Regions from separate parts of the Vibrio sp. QJM3NY_15 genome, predicted to be linked through region 2. Evidence: riboswitches for the same ligand, from Rfam matches in the RefSeq annotation. Region 2 holds a riboswitch; each other region holds the start of a gene.
The links. Region 2 has a riboswitch for thiamine pyrophosphate ahead of thiC (phosphomethylpyrimidine synthase ThiC). Riboswitches for the same ligand answer to the same signal wherever they lie in the genome.
Positions count from the first base shown of each region.

Region 1 (10,368 bases), 330 kb from region 2:
ATTAGCATGGGTATATTTGTATCAGCTTGATCTAACAGCTAATAAAGAAATACTTTCGGGTGACTGGTGTAAGCGGAACAATAGTTTTAGTTGATGAATACATCACAGAGTCGATACTCGATAACCGAATAAACAAAAAGCCAGCATGTGAATGCTGGCTTTTTTAATGACGTTATTTTGAGAAATAAACGAGAGGATTAGTCTTGGTTAAGTTCAAGAAACTCTTCTACTTTGCGAACCATGTCTGTTGAGCCAACAAAGAAAGGTACACGTTGGTGTAACTCTGTTGGTTTGATATCCATGATACGTTGAACACCGTCTGAAGCGATACCACCAGCCTGTTCCATAAGGAAAGCAATTGGGTTGCACTCATAAAGCAAACGCAACTTACCTTGAGGGTGGCTTTGTGTACTTGGGTATAAGTAGATGCCGCCTTTTAGCAGGTTACGGTGGAAATCTGATACTAGAGAACCAATGTAACGAGAAGTATAAGGGCGGTTGTCACTCGGTTCATCTTCTTGGCAGTACTTGATGTACTTTTTAACACCCGTTGGGAAGCGGAAGTAGTTACCTTCGTTGATCGAGTAGATCTTGCCTTCATCAGGGATCATCATGTTTTCATGAGATAGACAGAAGGTACCCAGTGATGGGTCATAGGTGAAACCATTTACACCAGCACCTGTTGTGTAAACAAGCATGGTTGAAGAACCGTAAATTACGTAACCCGCGGCAACTTGCTTGTGCCCAGGTTGTAGGAAATCTTCTTGTGTTGGCGGAGTACCAATCGGTGATACTCGACGGTAGATAGAGAAGATTGTACCAACCGATACATTCACATCGATGTTTGAAGAACCATCAAGTGGATCCATCAGCACGACGTATTTTGCGTTTTTGTTGAGCTCTTTATTGAAGGCAACGGCTTCGTCTTCTTCTTCACTCGCAACACCACAAACTTGGTCTCGGGCTTCAAGTGCAGCTTTAAACTTGTCGTTCGCGTATAGGTCTAGCTTTTGTTGCTCTTCACCTTGAACGTTGTCTGTACCAACAGCGCCAGTAATGTCGACAAGACCTGCTTTGTTAATTTCGCGGTTAACAATTTTCGCAGCAAGACGAATTGATGACAAAAGGGATGATAGATCACCGCTTGCATGGGGGAAATCATTTTGTTTTGCAACAATGAATTCACCAAGGGTGCGCATCTCAGACATGTTATTTCCTTAAACTTCTCTGAATATTAGGGGGGATTTGAGCACTGTAGAATTAGCCTCTTATATGGGCTTTATTCATCTAGACGCTTACCTAAATTCTAAAGGTTAGATCTTTTTAATGGTAATGAACTAAGCGACACAGATCTCACTTACTATGTCGACTAAATTTGTTTTGCATTGTGGCTCGCTTTTAATCGCCATTTAATGATAATGAGTGCAAGTAGTTTGATTTAGACATGGCTCATTTAGCCAAGCGTTTGGAAGCAATATATGCATATTCATATCTTAGGAATTTGTGGCACCTTCATGGGTGGTGCTGCGGTATTGGCTCGTCAATTAGGTCACAAGGTTACTGGTAGTGACGCGAATGTTTATCCTCCAATGAGTACCTTGTTGGAGTCTCAGGGGATTGAGATTATTGAAGGGTTCGACCCGAGCCAATTAGAACCAAGACCTGACTTAGTAGTCATTGGCAATGCGATGAGCCGTGGTAACCCGTGTGTTGAGTATGTATTGGATAACAACCTTAGATACACTTCAGGGCCGCAGTGGTTGCAAGAGTTCTTGTTGCATGACCGTTGGGTTCTGGCGGTATCGGGAACGCATGGCAAGACAACAACATCGAGCATGCTGGCTTGGATCCTTGAAGACTGCGGTTATGCACCGGGCTTTCTTGTCGGCGGTGTGCTGGGTAATTTTGGTATCTCTGCTCGTCTTGGTGAAAGCATGTTCTTTGTGGTTGAAGCCGACGAATACGACAGTGCTTTTTTTGATAAGCGGTCTAAGTTTGTTCATTACCACCCAAGAACGTTAGTGATGAATAATCTCGAATTTGATCATGCGGATATCTTTGACGATCTTGAAGCGATCAAGCGACAGTTCCATCATTTGGTTCGCACTGTGCCAAGTAATGGTCGTATTTTCTCACCGAAGCAAGATACCGCGATCCAAGATGTGTTATCTCGTGGCTGCTGGAGTGAAACTGAGTCGAGTGGTGAACTCGGTGATTGGGATGCCAAGAAACTGGTTAAAGACGGCTCTAAATTTGAGGTGTACCTCCAAGGCGAATGTGTTGGAACCGTAGACTGGGATTTGGTTGGCGATCATAACGTCAACAATGCTTTGATGGCGATTGCGGCGGCAAGGCATGTGGGTGTCACCCCCGATTTAGGGTGCGAATCACTGGCGACGTTCATTAATACCAAGCGTCGCTTAGAGTTTAAAGGCGAAGTGGCAGGTGTTTCTGTCTATGACGATTTTGCTCATCACCCTACAGCGATTGAACTTACGCTGGGTGGCTTACGTAATAAGGTCGACACAAAGAAAATCATTGCCGTTTTAGAGCCTCGTTCTGCCACCATGAAGCGTGGTGTGCACAAAGAAACCTTGGCTGATTCGCTCAAGCAGGCGGATTCTACCTACTTATTCCAACCGGATAACATTGATTGGTCTGTACAAGACGTGGCCGATGCGTGCCATCAACCCGCACACGTGAGTGATGACATGGACGTATTCGTTGCTAAAATTGTCTCAGAGGCACAAGCGGGCGACCAAATCTTGGTAATGAGTAACGGTGGCTTTGGTGGTATTCACCAGAAACTGTTGGATGCGTTGGCACTCAGGGCTAACTGATCCAAGACCCTATAATTTGAAGTAATTGAGAACATGACAAAACACGATAAAGCTATAACCCTCGCTTTCACAGGCGCATCTGGTGCGCCTTACGGACTGCGTTTACTTGAATGCCTATTGGCGGCAGATTATCAGGTCTATTTGCTGATATCGTCGGCAGCGCGAGTGGTGTTGGCGACTGAGCATGAACTTAAGTTACCTGCTGGGCCAGATGCTGCGAAACAAGCTTTGGTTAAGCATTTAGGTTGCGACCCAGAAAAGCTGGTGGTGTGTGGCAAAGATGACTGGTTCTCACCGGTTGCCTCTGGTTCTGCAGCACCGAAGCAGATGGTGGTGTGTCCATGTTCTGCGGGAAGCTTAGCTTCAATTGCTCATGGTCTATCAGATAACCTGATTGAGCGAGCTGCTGATGTGGTTATGAAAGAGCGAGGCCAGCTGCTGTTGGTGGTTCGTGAGACGCCATTTTCTACGCTGCATCTAGAGAACATGCACAAACTCTCGACCATGGGCGTAACGATCATGCCTGCGGCTCCGGGTTTTTATCACCAACCTAAGTCGATCGAAGATCTGGTCGATTTTATGGTGGCGCGTATTTTGGATCATCTTGGTATTGAGCAAGGTTTAGTGCCACGTTGGGGTTACGATCAACGTAATTGATCCAAACTTGATAGCTTATTGTTAAAATTCGAATTACAATTCTGAACACTCATCGGGGAGCTAACCATTCAAATAATGAATGCGAGCTGAGATCAAGCAAGTGCTTGGGACCCGTAAACCTGAACCAGATAATGCTGGCGTAGGAATTGAGTTAGGAACAACTTCTACCGTTCTCCTCCCTCAAACCTGTGCCGCTCAGACCATGGAGAGCGTCCAGTGAAATTCACATTAACAACCCTTGCTGTTACTACAGCCATCTCTTTTTCTGCCGTTGCTGCAGACAATACTCTAACTGTATATACCTATGATTCTTTTGCTGCGGATTGGGGCCCTCGTCCTGTCGTTGAAAAAGCATTTGAAGAAAAGTGTGGCTGTGATGTGAATTTTGTCGCGCTAGAAGATGGCGTGTCTATTCTTAACCGCTTGCGTCTTGAAGGTGGTAACAGCAAAGCAGACATCGTGTTAGGCCTAGATAACAATCTAATGGCTGAGGCGAAAGCGACGGGCTTATTAGCTGAGCACAGTGTTGATACGTCATCAGTGACACTTCCTAACGGTTGGAACGACAGCACCTTTGTTCCTTATGATTTTGGTTACTTTGCGTTTATCTATAACAAAGAGAAATTAGCAAACCCGCCTAAGAGTTTGAAAGAATTGGTTGAGCAGCGTGATGACCTCAAGGTTATCTATCAAGATCCACGTACATCAACACCAGGCCAAGGCATGATGCTATGGATGAAGTCGGTTTACGGTGATGAAGCGACAGCCGCGTGGAAGAAGCTCGCTCAGAAAACGGTTACTGTGACTAAAGGTTGGTCTGAAGCTTACTCTATGTTCTTAGAAGGCGAGTCGGATTTAGTGTTGTCTTACACGACTTCTCCGGCTTACCACATCATTGCAGAAAGTGATTCTAAGTACGCAGCAGCAAGCTTTGAAGAAGGTCATTACACTCAAGTTGAAGTGGCAGCTAAGGTCAAAGGCAGCAAGAACGAGAAACTTGCTGATGAGTTTATGGCGTTTATTCTAAGTGACGAGTTCCAATCAGCGATGCCAACGGGCAACTGGATGTACCCAGTGACTGACATCGAACTACCAAAAGGGTTCGAACAGTTAACGGTACCGCAGAAAGCTCTGAGCTTTACGCCTGAAGAAATTGCCGCTAAGCGCAAGCCTTGGATTCGTGAATGGCAGAGTGCACTTACTTTTTAACTTACTATTAAAAAAATGAGCGTCCTGTAATTAAAAGGCTTATTCGTGATGTTTGGAATGAGCCATTTACGGTAAATAATTTATTTATGATAAAGAAAACACCTAAGGTCGGGATCTGGGTTGCGATACTCATTACCGCCTTCGTGGTTTCAGCAGTTGGGGCATTGCTTAGCAATGCCCCTTCTCTTGATATCAGCCAAGTATGGTCAGATCCTTACTATTGGCATGTAACGAAATTCAGTTTTTATCAAGCGATACTCTCAACTGTGCTGAGTGTTGGCTTTGCTATACCCGTTGCTCACGCTCTGTGTCGCAGGCAATTTTTTGGACGAGCTTTGTTGTTAAGACTGTTCGCGTCGACTTTGGTTCTGCCTGTGTTAGTCGGTGTCTTTGGCTTGCTCGCGATTTATGGGAATAGTGGTTGGTTAGCTAAATTTTTGGCTAACTTCGACATTGAATTACCATTCTCGATTTATGGCTTGAATGGCATTTTGCTGGCGCATGTCTTCTTTAATCTGCCTTATGCTAGCCGTTTACTTTTACAAGCTTTGGATACCGTGCCTGCCGAGCAACACAAGCTGTGTGCGCATTTGGGGATGAGCCATTGGAATAAATTCAAATGGGTTGAATGGCCGCGTTTAAGGCAGCAATTACCACATGTTTGTGGTTTAGTTTTCATGTTGTGCTTTACCAGCTTTGCGACAGTGATGGCTCTTGGTGGCGGCCCGAAATCGACCACTATTGAACTAGCCATCTATCAAGCGATTAAATTCGACTTTGACTTACAGGCTGGTGCGTTACTCGCAATATGGCAAATGCTACTGTGTGGTGTGTTAGCGGTGAGTATTCAGCGCCTGTCTAAGCCTATCTCCGTGACAGCCAGCCAGCTGTCGGAAGAGAAATATTTGGTTAAGGACAGCTGGTGGTCAAAGGCTTGGGATAGCTTTTGGATCATCGTAGTCTCAATGCTGGTATTGCCGCCATTAGCCATGGTTATCTTTAGTGGTATTAATTCACAAGCATTGACGGTACTCAGCAGTGAACCGTTTTGGGCGGCGTTAATGACCTCAGTTCGTGTCGCTTCTTTGGCCAGTGTTATCGCCGTTTTTATTGGTATTGCGATACTGCTTACCAGTCGTGCGTGGCGTTTGCAGAATAAGAATTTTCGAGCCGATAAAATCGAACTGATTGGCACTATTATCTTAGTGACGCCGGGTCTAGTCATCAGTACTGGTCTTTTCTTATTGCTGCGTTCATTTACCGATGTGTTCAGCTTGGCTTTCTTTATTGTGATTGCAGTAAACAGTTTGATGGCGCTGCCTTACGTGATTAAAACCTTGGCTCAACCTATGTTGCACCTGTCTCAGCAGTATCAATATGTGTGCGCGAGCTTAGGGATGACCGGCTTTACCCGATTCAGACTCGTGGAATGGCGGGCATTACGTAAACCTATGGCGCACGCATTCTCGATTAGCTTCATGCTTGCAATGGGAGACTTAAGTGCGATTGCCTTGTTTGGCAGTCATGATTTTAGAACACTACCTTTGTATCTGTTCCAATTGCTAGGCAGCTATCAGATGGAAGCCGCCGCCGTTGTTTCGGTCAGTCTGCTGTTATTGAGTGTCAGCAGTTTTAGTCTGATTGAATTTTTATTTACACGAAACTCAAAGCTAGATGCTAAAGGGTTAAGGAACCGATGATGTTAGTGATGAAAGATGTGGACTACCACTATCACCGAGAGTTGTTTAGTTTTGATTTTCAAGCAGAGCAGGGCGACATTGTTGCACTGATGGGGCCTAGTGGGGCGGGTAAATCAACACTGCTGGCACTGGTTGCTGGTTTTATTGAGCCGACATCGGGTGAGATCTCGGTAGCAGGGCAATCTTTGATAGGTAAAGAGGCGCACCAACGCCCATTAGCTATGTTGTTCCAAGAGCATAACTTGTTTGCCCATCTCACCGTGCGTGAAAATATTGGTTTGGGGCTGCACCCAGGGTTAAAGCTTACGGCAACCCAAAAGCTTGAAGTTGAGCAAGCAGCCGCACAAGTTGGGGTCGCGGAGTATTTGGATAGATTGCCGGAGCATTTATCGGGCGGTCAACGTCAGCGTGTAGCGCTAGCTCGATGCTTCGTACAGCCACATGACATTTGGCTGCTTGATGAGCCCTTTTCGGCGCTTGATCCTTTGCTTCGTGAAGAGATGCTGAGCTTAGTGAAGCGATTAGCAGCAGAGCGAAACATTACTGTTTTGATGGTGACACACCACTTAGGTGATGCGCGCAGTATCGCGAACAAGTTTGTGTTTGTGGCCCTGGGTAAGGTTTTAGTCGAAGACTCGATAGATGCACTAACTGTCGATCACCCACAAGGCGAATTGAGTTCCTTTGTTCGAGCCGGAGAATAACGACTGACTCCTGATATTGAATACTTCTTAATATTGAGAGCGTCGAATACAAAAAGACCTAGCATGTGCTAGGTCTTTTACTATCTTTCTGAGTAAAGGGAGACGAAGATTAATCGCCTAGCTTTAGCTCTTTTAAGATTTGGAAGATTTCACGAGAAGACTTAGCAGGTTTATTTGCCGCTTTCTCTTTGTTAGCTTGACGAGCTAGCTGACGAAGACGCTGACGGTCTGTTTCAGGGTACATATCCATCACGTCTGAAATGGCAGCATCGCCTTCAGCAACAACGCGGTCACGCAGTTGCTCTAGTTTGTGCAGTTCAACTGTTGCTTGAGAGTGTTTGTTGCGAATCTTATCTAAAGCCGCTTGAATCGGCTCTGGATCTACATTACGCATTACTTTACCAATGTATTGAAGCTGACGGCGCTTTGCTTCATTTTTAAAGCGCTGTGCATCTTTAATCGCTAAAGCCAGATCTTCAGACAAAGGAAACTTATCAAGAATAGAAGGCTTTAGTTCAACAAGCTCTTCTCCCAGCTTTTGCAGGGCGTCCATGTCCGTTTTCATTTCAGTCTTACTTACCCAGATGATTTCTTCTTCTGGTTCCCATGGGGCTTTTTGGTTTTTGCGAGCCATCTTTTCTGCCTATGTCACTATCTCAAACGAATATATTGCCTATTTTAGCAAGAATCTTGGGGAGAAAGCGAAATTCTTGTTATCCTACGTAATATTGACCTAAAAAATTAGAATAGATATGGATGTAAAACAGCAAGTCGCCCAGCAAAGAGTTGAGCTAGAAGCCGCAGTAGCTAAAGCGTTGGATATGGCATCAGTGAGTGCAGACGCAGCTGAGGTCGCTATTACTAAGTCAACGGGTTTAAGTGTTTCAACACGTATGTGTGAAGTGGAAAACGTTGAATTTAATAGTGATGGTGCTCTAGGCATTACTGTTTATCGCGGCCAGAAGAAAGGCAGCGCATCTACATCTGATCTGAGCGAGAAGGCGATTGCTCAAACCGTCGCAGCCGCGCTTGATATTGCTCAATACACTTCTGAAGACCCGTTTGCAGGTCCAGCACCTAAAGAATATATGGTGAAAGAAATTCCTGATTTGGATCTTTTTCACCCTGACGAGCCGAACCCTGACTATGCCGCTGAGATTGCGATTGCTGCCGAAAGACAAGCGCTCGCGTACAGCGACAAGATCAAACAAAGTGATGGCGCAAGCTACGACAGCCATTATGGCGTTAAGGTTTATGGTAATAGTCACGGTCTACTAGCCAGCTTCGCATCAAGCCGTCATAGCACAAGCTGTTGTGTGATTGGTGAAGGTGCTAATGGCGAAATGGAACGTGATTACAGCTACACCGTTGCACGTCACCGTGATGAGCTTTGGACGCCTGAGCGTGTTGGTCAAGAAGCCGCAGAAAAGACTGTAAGCCGTTTGGATGCGAAGAAGCTTCCAACAGGTCAATACCCAATTATGTTCGCTAACGACGTCGCTACAGGCCTAATTGGCCACCTTGTGATGGCAATTAGCGGTGGCAACCTTTACCGCAAGTCTTCGTTCTTACTGGATCACCTAGGTCAGAAAATCCTGCCAGATTGGTTCAATATTTCTGAGCGTCCACATATCTTGCGTGGTTTGGCTTCAAGTCCGTTCGACAGCGAAGGTGTTTACACTCAAGATCGTGAAATTATCACGGATGGTGTGTTAGCAACTTACCTTCTTACTAGCTATGCAGCACGTAAGATGGAAATGACACCGACAGGCCATGCGGGTGGTATTCATAACTGGTTCGTTAAATCTACCGGTCAAAACTTTGAGCAAATGCTAAAAGAATTAGGCACAGGTTTCCTTGTGACTGAAGTGATGGGTCAAGGTGTGAATACCGTAACCGGTGATTACTCTCGTGGCGCAGCAGGTTTCTGGGTTGAGAATGGAGAGATCCAATACCCGGTATCGGAAGTGACGATCGCGGGCAATCTAAAAGACATGTTCACTCAGATTGTAGCGGTAGGTAACGACGTTGAAACACGTTCGCAAATTCAAACCGGTTCTATCTTGCTTGAGTCGATGAAAGTCGCGGGCGAATAATTCAATTAACACTAATTGACGAATTAAAAAAGGGAGCCATTGGCTCCCTTTTGGTTTTCTATATTTCGCCAAAAATTGGCTAGCTGTTTTTGCTAACTAGATCAGTATGGTCGCTAAGCCTAAGAACACCGATAGGCCAATCACATCGGTTACCGTAGTGAGAGCCATACCGCCAGCAAGCGCGGGGTCGATATTCATCTTCTTCAGCATCACTGGAATGGTTACACCTGCAATACCCGCGACAATCAAGTTCGTCATCATCGCTGCTGAGATAATGCCTCCCAAGATCCAATTGCCTTTCCAAGCTACGACTATACCGCCAATGATAACGGCCCATAGAATGCCGTTAAGGAAGCCGATAGAGGCTTCTTTGAGTAGTAGTTCGCGTTTGTTACTGTCACCGATATGACCAAGTGCTAAACCACGAATGACTAGAGCGACGGTTTGGTTACCTGCAACACCACCCATGGACGGTACGATGGTCATCAAAACAGCGATGGCTGCCATCTCATTCAGTGTCGCCTCAAACATGTTAGACACAGACGCTGCGGCGAGTGCTGCCAAAACATTTGCGCCTAACCAGACACTACGACGACGTGCGGATTTTACGACCGGAGCGAAGGTATCTTCGTCATCGTCCATACCCGCCATACTCATCATTGAGTGTTCGGCATCTTCACGAATGACATCAACCACATCATCGATCGTGATACGACCGACAAGGTGTTGATTTACATCGACAACAGGAGCTGACACCCAGTTACGACGTTCGAACAGGCTAGCGATATCAGAGGCGCTGGTTTCAACCGCGATAGCTTCGTCTGCATCTTCCATCACTTCGGAAACCGCAACATCGGGTTGCGTCGTAATCAGTGTGCTGAGCGATAGGTTACCTATCAGGCGTTCGTCGTCGTCAATAACATACAATGCATCGGTAGCGTCTGGTAATTCACCACGCATACGTAAATAACGCAGGACGACCTCAACATCGACATCACCACGGATCGTGATTACGTCGGTGTTCATTAACGCACCCGCTGAATCTTCTGGGTACGATAGTGCTGTTTCAACTAAGGCACGATCAACGGAGTCCATTTGAGAAAGGACTTCGCGAGAAACATCGTCGGGTAGGCTTCGAAGTACGTACGCGACGTCATCGGTT
Region 1 is NZ_CM173517.1:3,236,939-3,247,306, reverse strand. It holds gene AC3CKG_RS14555 (gamma-glutamylcyclotransferase family protein) at 1-94, shown strand, start outside; gene fbp (class 1 fructose-bisphosphatase) at 198-1,208, opposite strand; gene mpl (UDP-N-acetylmuramate:L-alanyl-gamma-D-glutamyl-meso-diaminopimelate ligase) at 1,479-2,840, shown strand; gene AC3CKG_RS14540 (flavin prenyltransferase UbiX) at 2,874-3,497, shown strand; TPP riboswitch at 3,541-3,660, shown strand; gene thiB (thiamine ABC transporter substrate binding subunit) at 3,714-4,706, shown strand; gene thiP (thiamine/thiamine pyrophosphate ABC transporter permease ThiP) at 4,793-6,406, shown strand; gene thiQ (thiamine ABC transporter ATP-binding protein) at 6,406-7,110, shown strand; gene yjgA (ribosome biogenesis factor YjgA) at 7,220-7,744, opposite strand; gene pmbA (metalloprotease PmbA) at 7,863-9,206, shown strand; gene mgtE (magnesium transporter) at 9,303-10,368, opposite strand, start outside.
Region 1: another riboswitch for thiamine pyrophosphate. It lies ahead of thiB (thiamine ABC transporter substrate binding subunit); the one in region 2 lies ahead of thiC (phosphomethylpyrimidine synthase ThiC).

Region 2 (10,368 bases):
GGGGGACGGAGAAGGCTAGGTGGGCCTGGCGACGGTTGTCCAGGTTCAAGTACGTAGGCGGAAAGTTTAGGTAAATCCGGACTTTCATTAACGCTGAGATACGATGTCGAGCTACTACGGTAGTGAAGTCATTGATGCCATGCTTCCAGGAAAAGCCTCTAAGCTTCAGATTGTAAGGAATCGTACCCCAAACCGACACAGGTGGTCGGGTAGAGAATACCAAGGCGCTTGAGAGAACTCGGGTGAAGGAACTAGGCAAAATGGTACCGTAACTTCGGGAGAAGGTACGCTCTTATCAGTGAAGTCCCTTGCGGATGGAGCAGACGAGAGTCGCAGATACCAGGTGGCTGCAACTGTTTATTAAAAACACAGCACTGTGCAAAATCGTAAGATGACGTATACGGTGTGACGCCTGCCCGGTGCCGGAAGGTTAATTGATGGGGTTAGACTTCGGTCGAAGCTCTTGATCGAAGCCCCGGTAAACGGCGGCCGTAACTATAACGGTCCTAAGGTAGCGAAATTCCTTGTCGGGTAAGTTCCGACCTGCACGAATGGCGTAATGATGGCCACGCTGTCTCCACCCGAGACTCAGTGAAATTGAAATCGCTGTGAAGATGCAGTGTACCCGCGGCTAGACGGAAAGACCCCGTGAACCTTTACTACAGCTTGGCACTGAACATTGAACCTACATGTGTAGGATAGGTGGGAGACTATGAAACCGCGTCGCTAGATGTGGTGGAGTCGTCCTTGAAATACCACCCTTGTAGTTTTGATGTTCTAACGTTGGTCCCTGAATCGGGATTACGGACAGTGCCTGGTGGGTAGTTTGACTGGGGCGGTCTCCTCCCAAAGAGTAACGGAGGAGCACGAAGGTGGGCTAAACACGGTTGGACATCGTGTGGTTAGTGCAATGGCATAAGCCCGCTTGACTGCGAGAATGACAATTCGAGCAGGTGCGAAAGCAGGTCATAGTGATCCGGTGGTTCTGAATGGAAGGGCCATCGCTCAACGGATAAAAGGTACTCCGGGGATAACAGGCTGATACCGCCCAAGAGTTCATATCGACGGCGGTGTTTGGCACCTCGATGTCGGCTCATCACATCCTGGGGCTGAAGTCGGTCCCAAGGGTATGGCTGTTCGCCATTTAAAGTGGTACGCGAGCTGGGTTTAGAACGTCGTGAGACAGTTCGGTCCCTATCTGCCGTGGGCGTTGGAAAATTGAAAGGGGCTGCTCCTAGTACGAGAGGACCGGAGTGGACGAACCTCTGGTGTTCGGGTTGTCATGCCAATGGCATTGCCCGGTAGCTAAGTTCGGAATCGATAACCGCTGAAAGCATCTAAGCGGGAAGCGAGCCTTGAGATGAGTTTTCCCTGGCACTATAAGTGTCCTAAAGGGTTGTCGTAGACTACGACGTTGATAGGCAGGGTGTGTAAGTGCTGCGAGGCATTGAGCTAACCTGTACTAATTGCCCGTGAGGCTTAACCATACAACACCCAAGGGGTTTTGTGGACTCAAAGACAGACCTTGAATGAGTTTGAAAGAGACTTTTAAATCAGTTTTCCGAATTTTAAAATTTGCTTGGCGACCATAGCATTGTGGACCCACCTGATTCCATGCCGAACTCAGAAGTGAAACACAATAGCGCCGATGGTAGTGTGGGGTTTCCCCATGTGAGAGTAGGACATCGCCAGGCTTTAAATTAAATCTTTAGGTTGACCGACCTGGAGATATGGACGCTCACTTAGTGAGTTGACCACTGCGGAGTGGTAGTTCAGTTGGTTAGAATACCGGCCTGTCACGCCGGGGGTCGCGGGTTCGAGTCCCGTCCACTCCGCCACTTATTCGATAACCTCGCCTAGTGCGAGGTTTTTTCGAATCTGAAGTAGTAAAAAGTTTTAGGGGTGTAGCTCCAATTGGCAGAGCAGCGGATTCCAAATCCGCGTGTTGGGAGTTCGAATCTCTCCACCCCTGCCATATTTAAGGCTCTAGCAGAAATGCTAGAGCCTTTTTGCTTTCTGAATCTAATATATGCGATTAGCAGAGCAGCGGATTCCCCGACTTACCAAAACAGCGCATGTTGGGAGTCTAAACCTCCAACCCTTCTATATACAAAGCCTCAGCAGAAATGTTGGGGCTTTTTTACGCCTGTTGCTTCTTCGAAGCAATATTGGGAGATGGAACGTCATCCCGGTGGAATACTTTGAGCGCCGACTCATAATGCTTTTACCCAATTTTTCCTATTTGGATATGTTGATATTCGAACCTTAACGCTTCCGTAATAGTTTGAAGATCGAGTCGAAGATAGAGGTCTTTTGGCTTTCTATATGTGTGATATTTAAGCTGTCACTTCTTGCCTTGGATGATATTTGGCCTTAGAAAGGTAAGTGCTCACTTATCCCTGCCTCTTTTATAAACAACCAACAGCACAATCCCCACTTCTTTATGAGAATTATTCTCAATATTTTGTTACATTTTGGTCGTTATTACTAAAAGGCAACAAATATGGATATTTCCCGTCGTAAGTTTATTCAATCATCTCTCGCTATATCCGCACTAACTGTTTTGCCCGCTTGTTCTATGAAGCAGTCTGTTGGTGGGCAAGGTAAGTATGTCTATGACTTAACTGCTGAACCTTCAATGGCTGAGTTAGTCGCGGGATTTGATACCAATGTTTTAGCCTTTAATGGACAGATTCCAGCTCCGACGATTCGATGTCGACAGGGTGAAAAGGTCACAATTCGTTTTACGAATAAGCTATCAGAGCCGACGACTATTCATTGGCATGGCTTAAGAATTCCTATCGAAATGGATGGAGTTCCCTTTTTAAGTCAGCCACCAATCATGCCAGGTGAAACATTCATTTATGAGTTTACGCCGCCAGATGCCGGCACATTTTGGTATCACCCACATATGAATAGCGTTAAACAACTTGGGATGGGGTTGGTTGGTCTTATTATCGTAGAAGAAAGCACTCCCGTGCAATTTGACGAAGAACACGCATTGATGCTTAAACATTGGCATATCGACAAGCAAGGTCAATGGAAAGACTTAATGATTCCACGACTCAGTGCTCGTATGGGCACTCCTGGTGAGTGGAGTAGTGTTAATGGAGTTCATGAACCCGTATACCAATTAAAGCAGCACGCAACGACTCGACTGCGGATTGCCAATGTCGATAATACGATCACTTATCCTATCGCTATCGAAGGGGCTGATGCATGGGTGATTGCCATTGATGGTAACCCTGTGAAAACGCCTTATAAACTGACTCAACATAAAATTGGTCCGGGTATGCGTGTTGATATCGGACTGATCGCTCCTAAAGCTGGTGAGCGAATTAACGTTCTCCAAATGAAGGGGCGTTTCCCATTTTCTTTGTGTGAATTTGAAGTCGTAGATTCAGCATTTACTCAAGAGCGAGTGTTGCCATTATTACCATTGAATCCAGTACCTAACCTAGATCTTGCTAATGCTGAAGAGATCGATTTCGTGTTCGAGTGGGAGGGTGCAGTTTCACCTGTATCTAAAGATGGTAAATCGATGCCTAAATTTTGGCTTACTAATAAACGAGCGTGGGAGGGGATGAGCAAAGACAATATCCCTGAGCCGTTGGCGACTTTAGATCTAGGTAAGACTTACATATTCGATCTTAAGAACGTCACTCAATATCATCACCCGATTCATATTCATGGTCATACATTCACTGTATTGGAACGTGATGGTAAAAAAATTGAAGAACCTTTCCACACCGATACCGTGCTACTTGGAAAAAACGGTCGAGCGAAAGCCGCATTTGTTGCGGACAACCCAGGACGTTGGATGTATCACTGTCATGTTATAGAACACATGAAAACGGGTTTAATGGGATATATCGAAGTTAAGTGACACCTGTAACGTTTAATATTTGCGCATGCATTCTTAGTTTCTACCCTCGCTTTTATCGGCGTTAAAGCTAGAATATAGGGATTATTGTTTGGGAGGATTCATGGGTCAGTTATCTATTTTAGGTTTTATTGCCATTGGTGGCGCATTTGGTGCTTGTTCGCGCTATTTGATTTCAGAGTTATGTGTGGTGATGCTAGGGCGTGGTTTTCCTTATGGTACGCTAACTGTTAACGTGATTGGCTCTTTAATTATGGGCTTACTCATCGCAGCGTTTGAGAATGAGATGGTTGCGACAGAACCATGGAGACAAATTATCGGTCTTGGCTTCCTTGGAGCACTGACTACATTTTCTACATTTTCGATGGATAACGTGCTTCTTATGCAGCAGGGTGCTTTCTTTAAGATGGGACTCAATGTGTTACTCAACGTGGTTCTCAGCATCTCAGCAGCATGGATCGGCTTCCAACTTTTGATAAAGTCTTAAAACTTTCTTACGATTTGTTAACAACTCGGCTTGGTTTATCTAAGCCGTTTTTATATACTCGATCGAACTTGTCGGAGTGCCATATGGCTGAGACCGTTAACTCGGGATCCGTTGAACCTGATCAGGCTAATACCTGCGAAGGGAACAAGAGTAGATATCTAACTAGAATCCTTCTAGAGATCTATCTCCAGATCACAACTGTATTTCTTACCGTGATCCCTCTTGTAGCATCTAATCCGTCAAGCATTTTTATCCCTATAAATAATGGCTAAAAGCCAAGGAAAAATGCTATGTCGAGTCGTAAACAAGCAAGACTGGAAGCGAAGAATTTCATCGATTCTTTATCCGTACAACCTTATCCAAATTCAAAAAAAGCTTACATCCAAGGATCTCGAGAAGATATTCAAGTCCCTGTACGAGAAATATCACTCGCTGATAGCCTTGTCGGTGGTACCAAAAAAGAGCCTGTATTCGAACCTAATGTACCCATTCAAGTTTACGATACCTCAGGTGTTTACACTGACCCCACACATCAAATAGACCTGTATAGCGGCCTTCCTAAGTTGCGTGAGCAATGGATTGATGAGCGTGGTGATACGGAACTGTTAGACGATGTAAGCTCTGTTTACACTAAAGAACGTTTAGAAGATGAAACTCTAGACGACCTTCGTTACGGCAACCTACCTAGAATTCGTCGCGCGACTGGCAATCAATGTGTTACTCAGCTGCACTATGCTCGTCAGGGGATTATCACTCCTGAGATGGAGTACATTGCTATACGTGAGAACATGGGACGTCAGAAGTTTGCTGATGAGCAGTTGAACCACCAACATCCTGGTCATAACTTTGGCGCAAACCTGCCGAAAGAAATTACTCCTGAGTTTGTGCGTAAAGAGGTTGCTGAAGGTCGAGCTATCATCCCTTCAAACATCAACCACCCAGAATCAGAACCGATGATTATTGGTCGAAACTTCTTAGTGAAGGTGAACGCTAATATTGGTAACTCTTCAGTAAGCTCTTCGATTGAAGAAGAAGTTGAGAAGCTAGTATGGTCAACTCGTTGGGGCGGCGACACCGTAATGGACCTTTCCACTGGCCGTAATATCCACGAGACTCGCGAATGGATTTTACGTAATAGCCCTGTACCAATTGGTACGGTTCCTATGTATCAAGCCCTTGAAAAAGTGAATGGCGTTGCGGAAGACCTTAATTGGGAAGTGATGCGCGATACCTTGATTGAACAAGCAGAGCAGGGTGTTGATTACTTCACTATCCACGCAGGTTTGTTGCTTCGCTACGTTCCGATGACGGCTAAACGTTTGACAGGTATTGTCTCTCGTGGTGGATCTATTATCGCGAAATGGTGTCTTGCACATCACCAAGAGAGCTTCCTTTATACTCACTTCCGCGAGATCTGCGAGATCTGTGCGAAGTACGATGTTGCCCTGTCATTGGGTGATGGCCTACGCCCGGGTTCTATTGCAGATGCTAATGATGAGGCTCAATTCTCGGAGTTACGTACTTTAGGTGAGTTGACTAAGGTAGCTTGGGAATACGACGTGCAGGTGATCATTGAAGGCCCAGGACATGTGCCAATGCACCTAATCAAAGAGAACATGGATGAGCAGTTAGAACACTGCCATGAAGCGCCTTTCTATACTTTAGGCCCATTGACGACAGATATTGCCCCTGGTTACGACCATATTACCTCTGGTATTGGCGCGGCCATGATTGGTTGGTACGGCTGTGCGATGCTCTGTTATGTCACGCCTAAAGAGCATTTAGGTCTACCAAATAAAGAAGATGTGAAGACCGGCCTGATTACATACAAGCTTGCTGCACACGCTGCTGACCTTGCGAAAGGGCACCCGGGCGCACAAATCCGAGATAATGCATTATCTAAAGCACGTTTTGAATTCCGTTGGGAAGACCAATTTAATCTAGCTTTAGACCCTGAAACAGCACGTTCTTTCCATGATGAAACTCTGCCACAAGAATCCGGTAAGGTTGCTCACTTCTGCTCAATGTGTGGACCTAAATTCTGCTCGATGAAGATCTCTCAGGAAGTCAGAGAGTATGCGAAAGATACCGAACAAGTAGCCGCGGATCAGGCTATCGAGATTAAGATGCTAGATAACCCGTTGGAAGGGATGCGTCAGAAATCACAAGAGTTCCGTGATACTGGCTCTGAACTTTACCACCCTGCAGTAGCTGCAAAAGAAGCTCAATTAGAGGAATAATGACAGTGAAGATACTCATCCCATCTCAAAATATTGAGTTAACGGGAGAGGTGCAGAACTGTCTATTGGTTGCTAAGCGACAAGGCTTGGCAATCGATGCAGTTGAGTTGGGTGTAAGCCCAACTCAATACTTCTCTATCGTTGACACTCAGCATGCGTTATCTATTGGCTTCGCTCATGATGTTGATTCATTGGCGAAGTGTCAGTTGGCGGAACTGAACCATGTTGTTGATTACAGTAATTCAGTCGCGCTAACTGACGTTTGTGATGCCTTTATACAAACTCCGAATACCATCTATGTCGGTGTCTCAGATGATTCAACTGTACTGGATATCTGGTCACACCGGGATGCTAATCGTGCTATCAAGAGTGACACTACAGCTCATCAGGAATTAGATAATCGCGGCCACTTTGCTTGGTTACTTACTTTGTTGGCTCTGGAATTCCCATTAGAGGACGCATTGGTTTTAGCTCGCGCATCGTCCAATGTTTCACGTGGAACATGGCCAGCACATTACCAAAACTTTCCAATTCCAGTTTTGGAAGATGAGCGACTGGATATTAGTGTTGGTTGGGCGCACCAAGGAACATCACTTTCGTTCCCTGAATTGAGCAAGAGTAGCCTAGGGCTATATCCTGTGGTTGATGATGTTGAGTGGATCGAAAGGTTGCTCAAGCTTGGAATTAACACTGTTCAACTACGTATTAAAAACCCTCAGCAAGCGGACTTAGAACAACAAGTTGCTCGATCAATCGAGCTTGGTCGAGAGCATAACGCTCAGGTTTTTATCAATGATTATTGGCAGCTTGCACTCAAGCATGACGCGTTTGGTGTTCATTTGGGGCAAGAGGATATTGAAGAATCAAATCTCTCACAGTTGAGCCAAGCAGGTATTAAGATCGGTCTCTCGACTCATGGCTATTACGAGTTGCTACGCATTGTTCAAATCAACCCAAGCTACATTGCGCTAGGGCATATCTTCCCAACAACAACTAAACAGATGCCATCGAAACCTCAGGGTTTAGTTCGTTTATCTCTGTACCAACAGCTGATTGATACTATCCCATACACAGAACAACTCATCGGTTATCCGACGGTTGCTATTGGCGGTATTGACCAATCGACAGCTGAGCAGGTGTGGGAGTGTGGGGTATCGAGCTTGGCGGTGGTACGTGCGATTACATTGGCGGAAGACCCACAGAAAGTGATCGAATTTTTCGAAAAACTGATGGCACCTAAATCTCCAACTCTTAAGGAAGAGGTTATGCAGGAGCCTAGCTATGCTTAGTGACTTTGAATTCATTCGTTATCAACGACAAATTGCGTTACCTGAAGTGGGTGAGCAAGGGCAACGCAACTTACTAAATAGTCATGTGTTGTTGATTGGTTGTGGTGGCTTAGGTAATGCCGCGGCTCTTTATCTAGCTGCTTCTGGTGTTGGAAAGATCGTGCTGGTTGATGATGATTGTGTCGATTCATCGAACCTGCAACGACAGGTCGCGTTCAGGGAAATTCAGTTAGGTTCGCTTAAGGTTGAAGCGTTGAAGCAACAACTGAGTGAGCTCAATGGTCGCAGCCAAGTAAGAACCATCAATCAACGAATGAGTGAAAGTCAGCTTGAGCTTGAAGTGATGCTAGCTGACTTAGTGTTGGATTGTACTGACAACTTCGAGTCACGCCAGCAGGTTAACCAAGCATGTTTCAGCACGAAGACTCCTTTGATTTCTGGTTCTGCAATTGGCTGGAAAGGCCAGTTTATTGTATTTGATTATCAGAATCAGAAAGGGTGCTATCACTGCTTGTTCCCGTTCAAACAGCATCCACAAACGACGCGTTGTAGCGATAGCGGCATCATAGGCCCAGTTGTTGGCACCATAGGTAACCTTCAAGCTTTGGCTGCTATTCAACGTCTAACTCGTGGTGAGTTTCAGGTCGCAACACACCAACTTAAACTGTTCGATGGCCAGACGATGAATTGGCAAAACCTTATGGTCACTCAAGATAGTGAATGTCCTGTGTGCAGTGCGTCTGTAGTTAAGCATTTAGAAGAAGAAATCCAATGAGCCATATAACGATCTCGATAAACGAGCAACCAGAACAGGTAGCGTACTCTTCGTCTCTAGCGGACATTATCCAAGCTCTATCATTACCTGATCTAGGTTGTGTATTTGCAATCAATAATGCGGTTGTCCCGCGTAGTCAGTGGCAACAAACGGTCGTTAATGAAGGCGACGCTATTTCTCTTTTCCAAGCCATTGCAGGAGGCTAACCATGCTAACTATCGCAGATAAAACGTTTCAATCTCGACTCTTCACTGGAACGGGTAAGTTCGCCAATAAGTACTTGATGGCGAGTGCTATCGAAGCTTCCGGTTCTCAACTGGCAACCATGGCGTTGAAGAGGGTTGATATTCGCTCTGAGCAAGACGACATTTTACAACCCATCATTGATGCTGGCGTGAACTTACTACCGAATACATCAGGTGCTAAGAATGCAAAAGACGCCATCTTTGCTGCGCATTTGGCTCGTGAAGCGCTAGGCACAAATTGGCTCAAACTGGAAATTCACCCAGATCCAAAGTACTTGATGCCAGACCCAATTGAAACGCTTAAAGCCGCTGAGCAACTGGTTAAAGATGGCTTTGTTGTGTTGCCTTACTGCCATGCCGACCCAGTATTGTGTAAGCGCTTGGAAGAGGTGGGTTGTGCTGCGGTTATGCCGTTAGGTGCGCCGATTGGTTCAAATAAGGGTATTGCGTCTGCAGATTTCTTAGAGATCATTATCGACCAAGCGAATGTCCCTGTGATTGTTGATGCGGGGATTGGTGCGCCATCTCATGCTGCTCGTGCAATGGAAATGGGCGCAGACGCTGTGTTAGTGAATACGGCTATAGCTGCATCTCAACAGCCTGTTGAGATGGCGATTGCTTTTAAGCTGGCGGTTGAGGCGGGTCGAATGGCTTACCTTGCTGGACTTGCAGGAAAAGTATCTCACGCGGTTGCTTCGAGCCCGTTAACTTCATTCCTAGACGAGTAGTATTGCTATGACGTTTGTTGATCAATTTAAACAGCTCAACTGGGATGACATTGGTATGTCTATCTTCAGTAAAACGGCAGCGGATGTTGAACGTGCTCTGAGTAAACCCAAACGCGACTTAGAAGACTTTAAGGCTCTGATCTCTCCGGCGGCAGAACCTTACTTAGAGCAGATGGCACAACAATCGTTGGCGCTAACTCGTAAGCGATTTGGCAATACGATGTCGCTTTATATTCCTTTGTACCTGTCTAACCTGTGCGCTAACGCATGTACGTATTGTGGTTTTTCAATGGAGAACCGTATCAAGCGCCGCACGCTTACTTTGGATGAGATTGATGCCGAAAGTGCGGCTATCAAAAAGATGAAGTTCGATAGCGTTTTGTTGGTCACCGGTGAACACGAAACTAAGGTCGGGATGAATTACTTTCGACAGGTGTTGCCGAATATCAAAAAGCAATTCAACTACCTTGCAATGGAAGTGCAGCCGCTTGATCAACAAGATTACGCAGAACTTAAAACGCTCGGTTTAGATGCGGTGATGGTTTACCAAGAGACTTATCAGCCAAGGACCTATGCTGAGCATCATCTACGTGGCAATAAAATGGATTTTGAATATCGTCTTGAAACCCCCGATCGCTTGGCAAAGGCGGGAATTGATAAGATAGGTATTGGTGCCTTGATAGGTTTGGAAGATTGGCGAACCGACTGCTTTTTTGTTGCT
Region 2 is NZ_CM173517.1:3,566,633-3,577,000, reverse strand. It holds rRNA gene AC3CKG_RS16135 (23S ribosomal RNA) at 1-1,487, shown strand, start outside; rRNA gene rrf (5S ribosomal RNA) at 1,579-1,694, shown strand; tRNA gene AC3CKG_RS16125 (tRNA-Asp) at 1,762-1,838, shown strand; tRNA gene AC3CKG_RS16120 (tRNA-Trp) at 1,899-1,975, shown strand; gene AC3CKG_RS16115 (multicopper oxidase family protein) at 2,504-3,886, shown strand; gene crcB (fluoride efflux transporter CrcB) at 3,987-4,370, shown strand; TPP riboswitch at 4,433-4,531, shown strand; gene thiC (phosphomethylpyrimidine synthase ThiC) at 4,661-6,610, shown strand; gene AC3CKG_RS16100 (thiamine phosphate synthase) at 6,610-7,899, shown strand; gene AC3CKG_RS16095 (HesA/MoeB/ThiF family protein) at 7,892-8,674, shown strand; gene thiS (sulfur carrier protein ThiS) at 8,671-8,880, shown strand; gene AC3CKG_RS16085 (thiazole synthase) at 8,883-9,647, shown strand; gene thiH (2-iminoacetate synthase ThiH) at 9,655-10,368, shown strand, end outside.

Region 3 (10,368 bases), on a different replicon from region 2:
TTTTTATTTTTGATATTTTTTTTATTTGGTCAGACATGAATATATTAGTCAATGATGCGATTTAGCACGATTCTACACGAATTATTACGTTATAAGAAATGTTGATATCTCAGTTAAGCAATTGATACTTTTGACATTAGCAATGTCTATTGGGAGGCGTTTTTTGTTGATTTAGAACATTAGAATTGCAACATGAATAGTTGATTTGGTATAATCTGGTTATAGCGGAAGCCAGGATGGTTCAGTGTCTACTTCTAAAGTGGGGACGGGGGTTCGATTCCCCCATGGCCTGCTGTTATCAAGCTACTCTATTTAATCTTTTCGCCGTTTTCATTTCAGGTTTTAAAGTCTTCAATTTTTCCAAGTGTTGATCACTTATCTTTAGATAGTTCAATGATTCTGCTTTGCTTAATTGCTCCAGATCTAATTCATGAGCATTTCTAAAGTCGGCTCGATCAAGTATGGCTCCATCAAACTTGACATTCGTTAATTGTGATCCAGTAAACTCAGCTCCGGTAAGATTGGTATCCCTTAAGTCAGCGTTTGTCATGTTGCAATTTATAAATTTGGCGCCTTTGGCATTCGACGTATCTTTGAGCACAAGTTTCGTAATATCAGATTCAAGCCAAGTACATGAAGTTAACTTACTACCATTGAAGTATGATGAACGCATTTTAACGTTATTAAACATAACGTTAGTCATGTACCCCTCTTGGAGTTGAAAACCGATCAATCTCGAACCGCTTTCAAACGAAAAATCTTTTACATTACAGCCATTGAGAGTCAGTTGCGTTAGATCTATGACTTTCACGTTGTAATGTTGTAATCGTTTAATATGACCAAACTTCTTTCGATTCACCTCTGGTAAATCTAAGTCGGCGTAGTCTGATAGCTCCTCAAGCATGCGCTCAATCTCATCTTTTTTCCTCCTTTCTGCTTTTGCTTTAGCTAGTTTCTCTGCTTCATCTTTTTGATTCTTAATCTCTCTTCTAGCTCTTAAGTGGTCAAATCCGAATACAATTACACCGAAGATGATGAAATCTAGTAGAAAGCCATGAGCTTCAACTAAGAAGTTTTCCCAAAATCCTTTGTCATAAAGTCCAAAGGTAATATTAGACATAGGAGTAATATTACTAAAAAACGGCCAAAATCCAGTTATCCCCACTATTACAATAAGCAAAATAACCAAGAATCCAGCCATCGATTTTATGGGATTCTCTAGTATATAGTTGGTTAGTGGGTTCACATTGTCATTCATAATTCTAATGGGCTTATTTTTGTTAGTCGTATTGATCTATTTTCACGATCTTTCTCAAGGTTCAGTATTCTATGGCAACCTATGGCAGATACCAGCACAGTTTTCTACTGTGTCTCTACCACCATCTACCAGCGGAAAGAAATAGTGAACCTCTAGATAAGGTCTGTCTTCTTCAGTCCTAATGGAGCATCTTCGTTGCAATGATGCTCTTTAGAACTACATGTAGTGCTTGATTACCTTAGTTAGGTGAAAACTTTGCCACTTATTGAGAGCGTTATTCTGCGCTGAATAGTCGCTATTTGATAAGTTATTACCCTTACAAAAAACCTCTAGTTCGGAAGTCAAAAGCGATGCCAACTCAGGCACTTGAGTAAAAGCAAGTAGCATTATGTCCTCGTACGAAGTCTTTGTATCCATTGTAAACTTGGTTAGAACCTCTTTACGGATAGAATCATCTAACGGACTATTTTGAATATATAGTGCCGATGAAAAGAAGTTATAAGCACCGTAAACCTTTGACATTTCGTTTAGGTAATCGTACTCCCGCAGATAATCCAATGTATGTATTAAAATAGTAATTACATATACGAGATTATGTTTCAGCATTTTTTCTTCATAACCAATGTCACTCTACCTACAACCCTTACTTCATTTTTTTGGACTGTTAGAGTCGGGCCACTAAAGCTGATCGCTAGCTTCTTGCCTGGTAAACGCTGAATGTCGTTTAGAGACAGTAGGCCGTCCATATCGACTAGGTACGTACCGCTTACTGCTTGGTGAACTTTTTTATCGACAATGAATGTAGTCCCATCGTGCTCGATGCTCATCATATACAAACCACGCTTAGATTGACTTAAAGGCTCGTTTCAAAGCCTATGAAATATTTAATGATGTATAGAATATCATTATGATCTCATATCAAGTAGCCCTAAAACCGTACTTCATGATTTGTAACAGTTAGTTATGGCTTTGAGAATAGTTAAAAAATAGGTTAGTTGGTGTCACGGAATCAAGGTAGAGGATGTTGAATTAAGGCGGAGAGATGTAGTTTGAGTTCAAATTGGGATGAAACCAGAGAAAAGAGGCCCAGTAAATCACTACCGAGCCTCATTGTCAGACTTTATCACTTCTACTTCGCATAATTCGAAGGAAACAGTGCTCGTTTCGCTTCTTCATCACGTTCGGTTTTAAATTCAATGCCTTTACCAATCTCGCGAGCGCGCAGTGCAGCTGGACGAGTGTTGATTGCGTTAAACCAGCGCTTCAAGTTCGGGTAAGGTTCTAGGCCTTCTTCACCAAGCACGAAAGGTGCTTTATCAATCCAACCCCATGCAGCGACATCGACAATGGTGTACTCATTTCCGACGATAAATTCACGACCTTCCATGTGCTTTTCTAACACTTCGTAATGACGTTGTGCTTCACGTAGGTAACGGTTCACAGCGTAGTCTAGGCCTGCTGGCGCAGCATGACGGAAGTGTACCGATTGACCCGAATAAGGGCCAAGGCCGCTCGCGATAAACATCATCCAAGAGAGCAGTTCAGCTCTGTCTTCTGGTTGTCCCCCAAGCTTGCCTGTTTTCTCTGATAGGTACAGAAGGATAGCGTTAGAATCGAACACGCGCTGTCCATCGTCTTCAATGGCTGGTGTTTTACCGTTCGGGTTAATCAAACGATATTCCGGTGTGTGTTGCTCGCCCTTTAAGGTATCAACAGGAACGAGTTCAAAATCTAGGCCTGTCTCTTCTAGAAACAGAGCGATCTTCATTGGGTTGGGTGTTTGGTGAAAATAAAACTTAAGCATGGGGTAACTCCTTGTATTGATAATTCATTAAAGCATTGCTTGAACGATCGTTCAATAATTGATTTTGAATTATTTGAAAATACGTCGATTCGCATTTAGCGGCCATATGTTTAGAGCTTCGTTATCTGTGGGGAGGATCAACATCGAACAATTCGGTGTGTTGGATTTTAAGTTGTTGAAAAATGAGCTTAAAGTTGCTGTTTGGGCGTGTTGTTTTCTGCGGAGCTCGGGTTTGTGATGGGTGGTTTTCGGTGGAATAGGGCGTATGAAATCCGCAGTCAGATATTCCAACAAAAACGTTGAGCACTGGTTCAAACCAGAATTATCTGAATACACAGGCTTATTGGTAAGTTCAAAATCGTGATCTGTTGCCACATCTTATGCAACAAATGAATATTAGCCTTGGAGAGTAAGGTTTGGTTCACAGTTTTTTAATCTTGGGGGCTTACATTGGGGAGCAAATCTGATGTGAACACTTAACGACACAGGATCTTTCCATGAAAAAGAACATTATCGCCCTCGCTCTTGGTGGCATGCTAGCCTTTGGCACAACACCTTATTCTTTTGCTGCTAACGATGGCGCAGTACAAGCTTCTGCCGATTACGCGCAGTTGGTGACAAAGCGCCAAGTTGTCGACCAATTACTTCTTGATGCGTTGCAGGCGTTTAAGTCTCCGGCAAGAATTTCTCACGCGGGCTTCACGGCTAAAATGCCAAGCAACATGGAAATTGTGACTAACCGATTGTTAGAAGCGTACCAGTTAGAACCTTACCGTACTGACTTGTTGATCTCGGCAGCGAACGCTCAGATCTACAACAAGAACGCAGAACGCGCTATTGAGTTGTTTGAACAAGCACTGACGGTTGCGCCAGACGATGTCGACCTTCATGCGTATCTAGCGGTTTGGCAGCGATTTGAAGGCAATGAAAGTGAATCCAACAAGCACATGGAGAAACTGGAAAGCCTGAATAAAGGCAAAGCAGAAGACATCAAACGTATTTTTGCAACGGTCGACCGCGTGTTAGAAACACCTCTTAAAGAGTCTGCGGATAAGGGACTGTTGAGCGACCACGGTGCTATCGTTACTTTGGGTTACGCGCTTAACCCTGATGGCTCTATGCATGAAATCTTGATTGAACGTCTTGAAACAACACTAGCAATGTCGAAAGCTAACCCAGACGCGATGATCGTCTTAACCGGCGGCGTGCCAAAGAACCATAAGACAGAAGGCAAGCTAATGGCGGATTGGCTTATCTCAAAAGGGGTAAGCAAAGACCGCATCATTGAAGAGAACTACGCGACCAGCACGGTAGGCAATGCCTTGTTCAGTAGCTATGCGCTTGCTCGTCATGATATTAAACATGCGACCATTATCAGCTCAGCAAGCCATGTTCGTCGTGGTCAAACTCTGTTTGAAATTGCGAGCTGGCAAACTGGCCCTCAGGGCATTACCTTCGATACGGTCTCTTACCCGGATAAGCCGCTAGAAGATCTTAAGAAAGCGAGCAGTGGTGAGCTTCTAGGCATCTACCGTGACGCACTGAGAACGTATGGTATGTGGAGCTACCGCTCTTACCCACTAGAGTCTCGCTAAGCCCAAGCATTATTTGCGTTTGGGAAAAGCACAGTTCGTGTTAAACCAAAGCTTCACTTGCTAGTACAATCGAGCACAGCTAGATGGTATGCTGTGCTCCTACTTAATTTAGTGTTTCAAAGGCAAAAAAATGAACCCGATTTTAGCGATGTTGAAAGAGAACAATATTAGCGACGAGCAGATCAGCGAGATATTCAAAACGTTGACCGAGAACCCTCTTGCAGCAATGGCGACAATCAGCCAACTTGGTTTACCACAAGATAAGCTTCAAATGCTGATGGGTCAGGTAATGCAAAACCCTGCGCTAATCAAAGAAGCAGTTGAAGAGCTTGGCCTAGATTTTTCTAAGGTTGAAGCCGCTAAAGAGCAACTTCAAAAATAAGTGAGTGTGATCTAGCGATTGAGCTCATGAGCGATAGCCGGTTTGGCTAACGGTTCTTGGCAGCGCTAATTAGACTCTAATAAAAAGCCGTTTGAGCATTGTGATTGATGCTTGAGCGGCTTTTTTGATCGCCATTAGAATGGGTTAGGGTACTAACAAATGCCAACCCGATGTGACTCACTTGTTCAAATCATGTACTTTCGTGTTTTAACTCGTTCTAAACCGATCTACTCAGGCGTTGATCATGAAATCTAGCTTAAGCATTCGATCTTACACCAAGCAATTTAATACCCATGCTCATGAGGACCATCATCAATTGGTATTGCCGATCCAAGGCAGTATTAATATCGAAATGGTGGGGTATGTTGGCAAAGTGGCCGTGGGCGAATGTGTGGTGATTCCGGTAACCACAGCGCATGCGTTTAAGGCGGATGAAGCAGCGCGGTTTATTGTCGCAGATATGGCAGAGTTGCCGCAGCACTTGTTAGAGCATGAGCTCTCGGTTTTCACGATCACGCCACCTTTAATGAGCTTCTTGCTGTTTGTTGAAAAGCAGCTGGAATATCAGGTCGATAGTGGCATTGAGTCATCAGTTTTGGATGTGTTTTCATTGCTGTTAGAGCAACAACAAGTCAGCAAGAGCATCGACCCAAGAATCCGTGCGGTACAAAGGCTGATAGCGGATAATTACGCCCAACCTCTCTCTATTCCACAACTTGCAGAAACGGCCTGTTTGAGTTCTACTCAATTCAAAAAACGCTTCAAAGAGTGCTTGGATATCAGTGCGCTTAAATACATCACTCGATATCGTATGGAGAAAGCTCAAGCCTTGTTAACTCATACCGATTTACCGGTTCAATTGATTGCTGAAAATGTGGGCTATAGTGATGTGTCTGCTTTCAGTCGTCGCTTCTCTCAGCACTTTGGGATGTCCCCAAGGACGTTTCTAGGCTCAATGAAAGACAGTCTTTCGAAACAACAATAGCGTCCTTTTAGCAAACTAACTTATATCAATCTTCACTATTATCTATTTCACAACTGAAAATTGGATAATAGATATGAATCTTGCCATCAATCGCGTTAACGAATTCCAAACGGGCACTTTGGCCATCTTGTTTGCTTCTATTTTATGGGGCACGACAGGCACCGCCGCAAGTTTTGCGCCTGATCTCAGCCCATTAGCGATTGGTGCTTTCTCTATGGGGGTCGGTGGCCTAATGCAAGCGGGCTTGGCGTATCGAAAAATCCTATTCGCTTTCGACAAACTTTTGCAGAACAAGAAGCTGTTGGCAGTGAGCGCTTTGGCTTTGGCGGTCTATCCTTTAGCTTTCTATTCCTCAATGAAATTATCAGGTGTGGCGATTGGTACCGTGGTTTCGATTGCTACCGCACCTTTCTTTTCGGCACTATTAGAGTGTCTGATTAGCAAAAAGAATAATATCAACAAACGTTGGCTTACTAGCTTTGCGATTGGTGTGGTAGGTATTGGGCTGTTGGTGTTTTCAGAATCTTCATCGGCGAATGAATCCGGTGATGATCTCAAGCTGTTAGGTATTGGCTTAGGTCTGGTCGCTGGGTTGTGTTACGCCATTTATTCTTGGGCGACCAAAGCACTGATCGATAAAGGGATTAAGTCACAAGCGGCGATGGGCAGTATTTTTGGCCTCGGTGCGATGCTGTTGCTGCCAACGCTCTGGTTTACTGGTGATAACCTGTTTTCCTCACAGACCAACGTATTAGTCATCAGTTATCTTACGCTGATTCCACAATGCTTGGGTTATATCGCGTTCAGTTTTGGTTTACGTCACGTCACTGCGAGCAGTGCCAATCTGCTGACCTTGTTTGAACCAGTAGTCGCAGCGGTGCTTGCCGTTTGTGTTGTCGGTGAGCTGATTCCTTTTACAGGCTGGTTAGGTATGTCTCTGATTGTGCTGTGCTTGTTTATACAGTCGAAGCCATCTAAAGGAACGTTATAAGTATTTGTTTTGTTTTGCCTAATTGAAATTTTTTCATGTGTAATTCTTATAATTGAATAAAATCAGTATCTCAGTTGTGAGAGTGCTGTTACTATCGCTATCAATAGTCGGGGGGCACATACCTTATTTGGTGTTTGCTGAGATCGTTAATCGAGACCCGTTGAACCTGATTCAGTTAACACTGGCGTAGGGAACTATAAGCACTCGATCTACGTCTGCACCCATGAAAGCTTTCATGAGCCTAATGCGACTTCTCCTTCGATCAGTGTTCGTTCTCCTACGTCTTGTAAGATAGTAGGAGCGACAATGACACACAGTTCTATTTCAAAAGCCTCAACTCCAAAATCCTCAACACAGCAGCACTCTGCTGAAGACACGATTCGCACGAATACTCCGATTGTTTTAACCATCGCGGGTTCTGACAGTGGCGGCGGTGCCGGTATCCAAGCTGATATTAAAGCCATGTCTGCTACCGGTAGTTTTGCTTGTTCTGTGATTACCGCTATCACTTCCCAGAACACGCAAGGCGTGTCAGCAATTTTTCCTATTCCACTCGACCATGTCGCTAGCCAGTTAGATGCGGTTTTTACTGATCTCAATATTGTGGCAGTAAAAGTCGGCATGTTGGCGGATTCGCAAATCATCAAAGTCGTTGCAGACAAAATTAAGAAGTACCAACCTAAACACTTAGTGATTGACCCTGTCATGGTCGCGACAAGTGGTGATCTGCTGTTAGAAAACTCAGCAATTACGACGCTGAAACAAGAATTAATTCCGCTGGCAGACATCATCACCCCTAACTTGCCAGAAGGCGCTGCACTTACAGGCAAAGCGGTACCTGAAAGCGAAGCCGAAATGCAGGGCATGATTGAAGACTTACGCGCACTAGGTGCTAAAGCTGTCCTGCTAAAAGGCGGTCACTTAGAGAAGGATGAGAACAGTAACGACTTACTGATTCTGCCAACCACATCTGCTTTGATTAGCGCGAAGCGCTTTCCTACCAGAAACACCCATGGCACGGGCTGTACGCTCTCTTCTGCCATTGCTTCTTTCTTGGCTCAAGGCAACACGCTTTCAGAGGCAGTTGACCTAGGCAAACAATACATTTCGCGCGCGATTGCCCATGCTGACGAACTTCAAGTAGGTCAAGGTCATGGCCCTGTAAATCACTTCTTCGCTGGACACGGCAATGTCCGTTAATACGGTTGGCGTTCAACTCAGCAATGCCTCCTTACGTTATAACGACAGCGAGCACGCAACCTTATCGGGATTGTCGCTTAGCTTAAACGCAGGTAAGTGGACGGTATTGTTGGGTAGAAGTGGCTGCGGGAAAACCACGGTATTGCGTTATCTGGCAGGCTTGTTGGACGACAAGGTGGAGTGGCAGGGCACATTGGTAACCTCTGATGAACTGCCTTTAACGGATCGCATCGCTTACATGGCGCAGCAGGATTTGTTACTGCCATGGCTGTCGGTTATCGACAATGTATGCCTGAGTCATCGCTTTCAAAATCCAGCTTCTGATAAAGCACAGCAAACCAATCAAGCACTAGAGTTGCTCGCTGCGGTTGGCTTGGTCGATTATGCGAATGCGATGCCGGATCAATTGTCTGGCGGTATGCGTCAGCGTGTTGCTTTGGCTCGCACCTTAATGCAAGACAAGCCAGTGGTGCTGATGGATGAGCCTTTCTCTGCGCTGGATGCGGTAACAAGACACAAGCTGCAAAGTTTAGCGTGTGAATTGTTAAGAGATAAAACCGTTGTGTTGATTACTCATGATCCACAAGAAGCGGTGCGTTTGGCAGATAACTTGTATGTGTTGCAAGGCACACCGGCGAGTGCACAGTCACTGTCTGTGCCTAATACAGCGACACCAAGAGTGTTAGACGGTGAATGTGCTGAGTTACAACAAGCGATCTTAGATCAGTTGGAGCGTGATTATGAATGATCTAACGCGAAGTGAAGCTGTGACTCGTTCAACTAACGCGCAAGCTAGCACAACACATCCTCGTCAGATGAATCCCGTCATGCGCTTGGTTATCAGCAGTGCTGTGATTCTTGGTTTATGGCAAATGGTGGTGGTTATCTTTGAGATGCCTAGCTTCATTCTGCCTGCGCCTGCAGAAGTCTTTTTAAAACTTACTGAACGTTACGATGTGCTACTCAAACACACTTGGGTGACTGCGCAGGAGATCTTACTTGGTCTATTGCTCGGTTTATCCATGGGGCTGTTTTTCGCCCTACAGATGTTGATGTTCGAGCCGCTGAAACGTTGGTTGTTGCCTATCTTAATTGCTAGCCAAGCCATCCCTGTGTTTGCGATCGCACCAGTGTTGATGTTGTGGCTGGGTTATGGCATCGCGTCAAAGGTCGTCATGGCGGCGATCATTATCTTCTTCCCCGTGACCACTTGTTGTTACGACGGTCTGCGAAATACTCCGACGGGTTATCTTGATCTTGCTAAGACCATGGGTGCCTCGAAATGGCAATTGCTCCGTTATATCCAACTGCCTGCTGCGCTGCCAACTTTGGCGTCTGGCATTCGTGTCGCTGTGGTTATTGCTCCAATTGGCGCAGTCGTCGGCGAGTGGGTGGGTTCGAGTGAAGGGCTGGGTTACCTAATGCTGCAAGCTAACGCACGCATGATTATCGATGAGATGTTTGCGGCCTTATTCATCTTGGCGGTGCTGTCCATCTCGCTCTACTTCATCACAGACAAATTACTCAAAAAAGCTATCCCTTGGGAGAACCAGTGATGGTTAGCTCGATAACTCTTTGTTTAATAAAGCTTCGCTCAAGGCTATTTATCTAAACAAACCTAGTTAAAAATTAGATCGATACACACAATAATAATATTCAAAAGGAAAGGTTAACTATGAAAAATACCAAATTGGTAGGTGCAGTGGCACTGCTTGCTTCGCTAGTTTCAGGTCATGCATTGGCGGATTCTGAACAAAAGAAACTGACATTGATGTTGGATTGGTTTGTGAACCCTAACCACGGCCCAATTGTGATTGCTCAAGAGCGTGGCTACTTTGCTGACCAAGGCCTAGAGGTGGAAATCCAAGAGCCAGCTGACCCAAGCACACCAGCAAAATTGGTTGCTGCCGGTAAAGTCGATTTAGCGGTAACTTACCAACCAAGTTTAACCATGGATGTAGCGGCAGGTTTGCCTCTCGTTCGTGCATCTACTCTTATCGCAACGCCACTGAATACGTTGATGGTTTTAGATAATGGCAAGAACGATTCACTAGCGGATCTGAAAGGCAAAAAGATCGGTATTGCGATTGCGGGTAACGAAGAAGCAACCATCGGCACCATGCTAGCTCAAGAAAATGTTGCGTTTACAGACG
Region 3 is NZ_CM173518.1:1,291,575-1,301,942, forward strand. It holds gene AC3CKG_RS22060 (ATP-binding protein) at 1-37, opposite strand, end outside; gene AC3CKG_RS22065 (pentapeptide repeat-containing protein) at 299-1,246, opposite strand; gene AC3CKG_RS22070 (HNH endonuclease) at 1,328-1,459, opposite strand; partial or broken gene AC3CKG_RS22075 (S24/S26 family peptidase) at 1,858-2,094, opposite strand; gene AC3CKG_RS22080 (glutathione S-transferase family protein) at 2,388-3,062, opposite strand; gene AC3CKG_RS22085 (YdcF family protein) at 3,560-4,657, shown strand; gene AC3CKG_RS22090 (DUF2999 family protein) at 4,788-5,039, shown strand; gene AC3CKG_RS22095 (helix-turn-helix domain-containing protein) at 5,284-6,024, shown strand; gene AC3CKG_RS22100 (DMT family transporter) at 6,098-7,015, shown strand; TPP riboswitch at 7,114-7,225, shown strand; gene thiD (bifunctional hydroxymethylpyrimidine kinase/phosphomethylpyrimidine kinase) at 7,322-8,215, shown strand; gene AC3CKG_RS22110 (ABC transporter ATP-binding protein) at 8,205-8,963, shown strand; gene AC3CKG_RS22115 (ABC transporter permease) at 8,956-9,771, shown strand; gene AC3CKG_RS22120 (ABC transporter substrate-binding protein) at 9,891-10,368, shown strand, end outside.
Region 3: another riboswitch for thiamine pyrophosphate. It lies ahead of thiD (bifunctional hydroxymethylpyrimidine kinase/phosphomethylpyrimidine kinase); the one in region 2 lies ahead of thiC (phosphomethylpyrimidine synthase ThiC).